3 regions of the Arthrobacter sp. SD1074B genome follow, and region 1 is predicted to be linked to each of the others. Evidence: riboswitches for the same ligand, from Rfam matches in the RefSeq annotation. Region 1 holds a riboswitch; each other region holds the start of a gene.
What was found. Region 1 has a riboswitch for S-adenosylmethionine ahead of ACUYM2_RS05810 (bifunctional o-acetylhomoserine/o-acetylserine sulfhydrylase). Riboswitches for the same ligand answer to the same signal wherever they lie in the genome.

Region 1 (2,226 bases):
TCCACATCCTCCAACGGTTTCTCCACCGGTTCGCCCAGCCACTCGGTGACACGCTCGGCGGAGCCAGCGATGGTGAGGGCAGACATTTTGACGCTGCTCTCGTAGGCGTTGGACGGGTGCAGGGCGGGGTCGCCCTCCCACTTGAGCATGTAGGGGACCTGCGGATCCGCGATCAGGCCCAGGATGCCGATCTGCTTCCAGACCAGTTCGCGGCCGTCGGGGAACTTGCGGTTGCCGTTGACGGCCGAACGGCCCAGGCGCTCCTCGAAGGGTGCCAGGTCGTCAACCTCGACGCACCAGCCCATCCAGCCGCCGCCGGCAGCAGAACGGGCCCGGACGGCCTGACCGAACGGCGCCTTGTCCGAGGCAGGGTGGTCCAGGACCTCCACGACCTCCAGGTACTTGTGCCCGGCGAGCGGGATAATCATGTTGCGGGTCCCGAATCGGGGGTGTACTCCGCCCTTGACGGCTTCGACCCCGAGGGCGGACGCGATACGTTCGGTGGTGGCAGCGAGGCCATCTTGTTCACAGGCGTAAGAGACGTGATCCATGCGCATGCCCTCATCTTGGCACTTTGTGATGGAGCTCTCAGCTTAGGGTGTCCTAACCCACAAGGGATGTCATTTTCCAGGGCTGCACGGCCGGCCGACGGGCCACAATTCATATTCGTCACAAAGCTACCCAGCCGCCGTCGAACCTTCCTAAACTGGAGCAAGGTCATGAGTGCCAGCACCAAGCCCCGGCTTGCTGGCCGGCAACCCTCCTTGCGCGGTGGGGTGCCCCGGGTGAAGACCTGGCCCTCCGGCGCCCGCCGGGAGGCAAGCGCGGCGCCAGAGCCGTTCCGGTCCCGGAAGGACGGGAACGGCCTGTGCCCAGTCATTCAGGAGTCTTCCGATGTCCAACGCCTGGTCCTTTGAAACCCGCCAGATCCACGCCGGCCAGGAGCCGGATTCCGCGACCGGCGCGCGGTCGCTGCCGATCTACCAGACGACGTCGTTCGTCTTCCCCAGCGCGGAAAGCGCCGCCAACCGCTTCGCGCTCGCCGAGCTCGCCCCCATCTACACCCGGATCGGCAACCCCACCCAGGACGCGGTGGAGCAGCGGGTTGCCAGCCTCGAGGGCGGCCTCGGGGCGCTCCTGCTCAGCTCCGGGCAGGCCGCCGAAACCTTGGCGATCCTCAACATCGCCGAGGCCGGGGACCATGTGGTGGCCAGCCCCAGCCTCTATGGCGGCACGTACAACCTGCTGGCCCACACGCTGAAGAAATTCGGCATCTCGGTGACCTTCGTCGCGGATCCGGACGACCTGGAGCAGTGGCGCGATGCCGTGCAGCCGAATACCAAGCTGTTCTTCGGCGAGGTCGTGTCCAACCCCCGGCAGGACGTGCTGGACATCGAGGGCGTCGCGGAAGTGGCGCACCGGGCCGGGGTGCCGCTGATCGTGGACAACACGCTCTCCACCCCGTTCCTGATCCGGCCGATCGAGTGGGGTGCCGACATTGTGGTCCACTCGGCCACCAAGTACCTCGGCGGGCACGGCACCGCGATCGCCGGCGTGATTGTCGACTCCGGCAACTTCGACTTCGGCAAGGACCCGGAGCGCTTCCCTGGCTTCAACACCCCGGACCCCACCTACAACGGCCTGGTCTACGCCCGGGACCTCGGGGCGGACGGGGCGCTGGGCGCCAACCTCTCCTTCATCCTCAAGGCCCGGGTCCAGCTGCTGCGCGACCTCGGCTCCGCCGTCTCGCCGTTCAACGCTTTCCTGATCGCCCAGGGCATCGAGACACTGAGCCTGCGGATGGAACGGCACGTCGCCAACGCCCTCAGGGTCGCCGAATGGCTGGAGGCCAGGGCCGACGTCGAATCCGTCGCCTACGCCGGGCTGCCCTCCAGCCCCTGGTACGAGCGTGGCCGCAAGTACGGTCCGAAGGGTACCGGCGCCGTCGTTTCCTTCAACCTGGCCGGGGGAGCGGAGGCCGGCAAGCGTTTCGTCGACGCCCTCGAGCTGCACTCGCACGTGGCGAACATCGGCGACGTGCGGTCCCTGGTCATCCACCCGGCGTCGACCACGCACAGCCAGCTCTCGCCGGAACAGCAGACCGTGGCCGGCGTCAACCCCGGCCTGGTCCGGCTCTCGGTGGGACTCGAACACATCGACGACATCATCGCGGACCTCGACGCCGGCTTCCGGGCAGCCAAAAACGCCTGAGGTCACACAGCCGTC
Region 2 (2,226 bases), 1.4 Mb from region 1:
AACCGCTTCAAGGCGCTCGACCTTCGGATCGAGACGAAGCCGGACCTCACTCCCGTCACCGATGCCGACAAGGCCGCCGAGGAAGCCATCCGCGGGCAGCTGTCCCGTTCCCGGCCCCGCGATGCCGTCCTCGGCGAGGAGTTCGGCAGCTCCGGCCACGGCTCGCGCCGCTGGATCATCGACCCGATCGACGGCACCAAGAACTTCGTCCGGGGCGTCCCGGTGTGGGCCACCCTGATCGCCCTGGTCGACGAAGGCGAACCCGTGGTCGGCGTCGTCAGCGCCCCCGCCCTGGGCAAACGCTGGTGGGCGGCCAAGGGCGCCGGTGCCTACACTGGCCGTTCCCTGGCCGCGGCCACCCGGCTGAAAGTCTCGAACGTCTCCCGGCTCGCCGACGCGTCGCTGTCCTACTCGAGCCTGGGCGGCTGGAAGCAGCGTGGCAACCTCGACGAGTTCCTGGGCCTCACCGAGGAGGTCTGGCGCACCCGCGCGTACGGCGACTTCTGGTCCTACTGCCTGGTGGCCGAAGGCGCGGTCGACATCGCCTGCGAGCCCGAGCTCAACCTCTATGACATGGCCGCGCTGGTACCGATCGTGACGGAAGCCGGCGGCCGCTTCACCTCACTCGAGGGTGAGGACGGCCCCTTCGGCGGCAACGCACTGGCCACCAACTCCATCCTGCACTCGGAGGTCCTCAAACGCCTCAACCCGGGCCTGGACGACCTGCTCTAGCCGCCCGGCCACGGCAGTCCGTAACACAACGCTTCACATTCCCGCTTGCCTTTTCGGTGCGCACGGCCATGTCCTAGGCTCGAACCAGGTCACGAGTGCCAGCGCTAAACCCCGGTTTGCTGGCCGGCAACCCTCCATTCGCGGCGGGGTGCCCCGGGTGACGACCTGGCCGGTCCGGAGCGGACGCGGCAAGCGCGGATCCCCTGTGAGCGGGGTCCTTTTTGAGCGAGGTCCCATGACGACTGCCACCATTCCTACCCACCCCACCGCCAGCGCGGGGCTTTCCGGAGCACACTTCGACGCCGCCCGTCGGCCGCTGTCCGCCGTGTCCGGCGCCGAGATCCTGGCCCCGCTGATCCAGGGCGGCGAGGTCCGCTACGCCAACCTCGACTACGGCGCCTCGGCCCCGGCGCTGTCCGTGGTGTCCGCCTACCTGAACGAGATTCTGCCGTACTACGCCAGCGTGCACCGCGGCGCCGGCTACGCCTCCCAGCTCAGCACCTCGGTGTACGAGAACGCCCGGAACATCGTCCGGGGCTTCGTCGGCGGACGCGCGGACGACTCGGTGATCTTCACCCGGAACACCACCGACTCGCTGAACCTGCTGGCCGGCTGCCTGCCCGTTGCCGGCGGCCAGCACACCGGCGAGGTGCTTTACCTCGACATTGAACACCACGCCAACCTGTTGCCCTGGCAGAACGTCCCGCACCGGAGCGTCGTCGCCGCCGCCACCCTGGCCGGCACCGTGGCGCGGCTCCGGGCCGAGCTCGCCCTCGGCGGCGTGAGCCTCTTGGCCGTCACCGGCGCATCCAACGTCACCGGCGAAATCCTGCCGATCCGTGAGCTGGCAGCCCTGGCGCACGAATTCGACGCCCGGATTGTCGTCGACGCCGCCCAGCTGGCCCCGCACCGCCGCATCAACATCGCCGCGGACGACGTCGACTACCTCGCCTTCTCCGGCCACAAGCTCTACGCCCCGTTCGGCGCCGGCGTACTGGTGGGCCGGCCGGACTGGCTCGACGCCGGGACCCCGCACCTAGCCGGGGGCGGCGCCGTGCGGGATGCGCGGCTGGACACGGTCAGCTGGACCACCGGCCCGGCCCGCCACGAGGGCGGCTCCCCCAACGTCCTGGGCGCCGCCGCGCTGGCCCGCGCCAGCCAGGTGATCGAGGCGCTCGACGAAAAGCAGTGGCACGCCCACGAGGACACCATCCGTTCCTTCCTGGTGGAGGGGCTGCAGCGGATCGAGGGTGTGAGCGTCCACCACATCTTCGAGGACACGGCCCGGGGAGAGGGACCCGGGACGATCGGCGTCGTGAACTTCTCGGTCGCCGGATACGACGCCGGCCTGGTCGCCGCGTACCTCTCCGCTGAGCACGGCATCGGCCTGCGCGATGGCCGGTTCTGCGCCCATCCGCTGCTGAAGCGGCTGGGCCTGCCGGCCGGGTCGCTCCGCGCCAGCTTCGGCCTCGGGTCCCGGCTCGACGACGCCCA
Region 3 (2,226 bases), 2.4 Mb from region 1:
ACGCCGAGCACCACCGGCGTCCCGTCGGCGCGCCGCCGGACATCGACGTCAACCGGGCCGGTCAGCCCAAGCGCGCGGACAGCGGCCATGGCCACATTGCCCACGTCCACGTCCTCGCCGGTTCCGACCCGACGGGCGGCCGCCGCGTTTCCTGCCTTCCCCCCGGCCAGTGCGGTTTTTTCGACCACGACGACGAACGGGGCGGCCGCGTTCTGCACCGGGGTGCCGAAGACCATCGGGCCGTAAGCGGTTCCCGGGATGAATTCCTGCACGATCTGGCCTTCCGGCAGCCGGTGCCAGTCGACCGCGGCGCCTCCGTCGACAACAGACACGCCGCTGCCGCCGCAGGAGACCCGTGGGCGGACGACTACCGGTCCACCAAGGGCTTCCATGGCGGCCTCAGGGCCGGAGAAATCCCGGGGGACCCCGAACCGCGGGACGGCCACCCCGGCCGATTGCAGCCGCCATGCGGTAAAGAGCCTGTCGTGGGCGAGGGCCACCGGTCCCGGCTCGCCGATGATGACGCGGACGTCGGGGCCGAAGGCGGGCCGGAAGGCCGCCAGCTGCGGCAGCTCGTCACTCACGGTAGGGATGACAACGTTCACGTCTTCGGCGGCCACCAGCCGGCGGAGCGCCGAGACCAGCTCCGGATCCGAGGCCTCCAGAACGCGGACGGCGGTGATTCCCGACCCTGCCGGCAGTTCGCGGATATCGGTACCCAGTACGGGTATGCCCCGCGCTTTGAGCTGCGCCGCGACGGCCCGTCCGGCAGATCCGCCCGCGCCGGTGACGAGCACGCGGGGCTTCACAAGCGGTCCGTTCCAGTGCCACAGGGAACCGCGCCAGCCGGAAGGGGGGCCAGGAAGGCAAAGATTAAGCCGTGCATCGAGACCATAAGAATCCAGTTCCTTTGTAGACGTGCCGGTGCCACAGTGCAGCGCCGGGCAAATTGCTGGTTATCCCATCGAAAATCTGCTGGCACATCGGTCATGCCCGTCCCAGTCAAGGCGAGGGCGCCAGGGATATCCCGAGTAGGAACTACCCGAATCTGTCCCGCAGGCACTGCGCCGGATGCTCACGAATACTGGGGCTCCTGCCAGCGCTACCCGCTCCCACGCTGTGGCTGGAAACTGCCCGCCACAGCGGCCGCGTGACTTAACATGACGGGGCCGCCGGTGCCGCCAGCGCCGGAAGTGCTACGTTTTTGGGGAGTAATGAGAACCGGCGCCAAGCCCTGACTGGCCGGTCGGCAACCCTCCCTTTCGCGGCGGGGTGCCTCAGGTGAGTACTCGGCATATCGAAATTCGAGCTGCAAGCGTGAAAGTAAGGAGATCCGTCGTGCCCGACGCGTCCGCACCTGCTGTGCCCGCCACAGTCCCCGCCCCGTCCTCCGCCGTCCCCGGACCGGCCGCCGACGGGAGGCTGGCCTACCGCCTGTTCACCGGGCCCGATGACCGCAGCTTCTGCGAACGGGTCTCCGCCGCCCTGGCCGAGGGCTATGTCCTGCACGGCAGCCCCTCGGCGACCTTCAACGGCAGCACCGTGATCGTGGCCCAGGCCGTCGTGCTGCCTGCCGCCATCGCGAGCGCGGACGCCGCCGTCGCCAACGCGGTGGATGAGCTGGACGTCGTCGAGTTCGACGGCGAGGGCCACGCATGAGCTACGCCGGAGACCTGAGCCCGGAGGAGGCATGGGCCAGGCTTGAGGCGGGCGCCGTCCTGGTGGACGTCCGCACCGAGCGCGAATGGGCCCAGATCGGCACCCCGGCCACCCCCACCGCCGCCGGAAAGCGGCAGGACCCCCTGTTCGTCCAGTGGACGTTGGCCGGCGGAGCGCCCAACCCGCACTTCCTGGAACAACTCCAGCAACAGGCGCCGGCGGCCGAGCTCGTCTTCCTGTGCCGCTCCGGCGCCCGCTCGGTCGCCGCCGCGGACGCCGCCGCGGCGGCCGGCTTCACCGCCTACAACGTCCTTGAGGGTTTCGAAGGCGAACCCGGCCCGACCGGCCGCCGGACCATTAATGGCTGGAAGAACCGCGGCCTCCCCCTCCACCCCGGAAAGCACTAAGTGAGCTTCAATCCCGATGCCCAGGGCTGGAGCCCGGACACCCAGGCCGTCCGCGGCGGACTCGACCGCAGCGGGTTCCAGGAGACCACCGAACCGATCTTCCTGAACTCGGGCTTCGTCTATGAATCCGCCGCTGCGGCAGAGCGCGCCTTCACCGGCG

Region 2: linked by a shared signal. The riboswitch ahead of ACUYM2_RS12155 (aminotransferase class V-fold PLP-dependent enzyme) and the one ahead of ACUYM2_RS05810 (bifunctional o-acetylhomoserine/o-acetylserine sulfhydrylase) in region 1 are both predicted to bind S-adenosylmethionine.
Region 3: linked by a shared signal. The riboswitch ahead of ACUYM2_RS17030 (DUF1737 domain-containing protein) and the one ahead of ACUYM2_RS05810 (bifunctional o-acetylhomoserine/o-acetylserine sulfhydrylase) in region 1 are both predicted to bind S-adenosylmethionine.

What each region holds. Positions count from the first base shown of each region.
Region 1 is NZ_JBRAZT010000001.1:1,251,670-1,253,895, forward strand. Features, by position in the region: gene ACUYM2_RS05805 (VOC family protein) at 1-557, opposite strand, end outside; SAM riboswitch class IV at 716-831, shown strand; gene ACUYM2_RS05810 (bifunctional o-acetylhomoserine/o-acetylserine sulfhydrylase) at 895-2,211, shown strand.
Region 2 is NZ_JBRAZT010000001.1:2,645,874-2,648,099, forward strand. Features, by position in the region: gene hisN (histidinol-phosphatase) at 1-732, shown strand, start outside; SAM riboswitch class IV at 820-933, shown strand; gene ACUYM2_RS12155 (aminotransferase class V-fold PLP-dependent enzyme) at 968-2,226, shown strand, end outside.
Region 3 is NZ_JBRAZT010000001.1:3,647,812-3,650,037, forward strand. Features, by position in the region: gene ACUYM2_RS17025 (ATP-grasp domain-containing protein) at 1-809, opposite strand, end outside; SAM riboswitch class IV at 1,211-1,324, shown strand; gene ACUYM2_RS17030 (DUF1737 domain-containing protein) at 1,363-1,659, shown strand; gene ACUYM2_RS17035 (rhodanese-like domain-containing protein) at 1,656-2,066, shown strand; gene ACUYM2_RS17040 (O-succinylhomoserine sulfhydrylase) at 2,067-2,226, shown strand, end outside.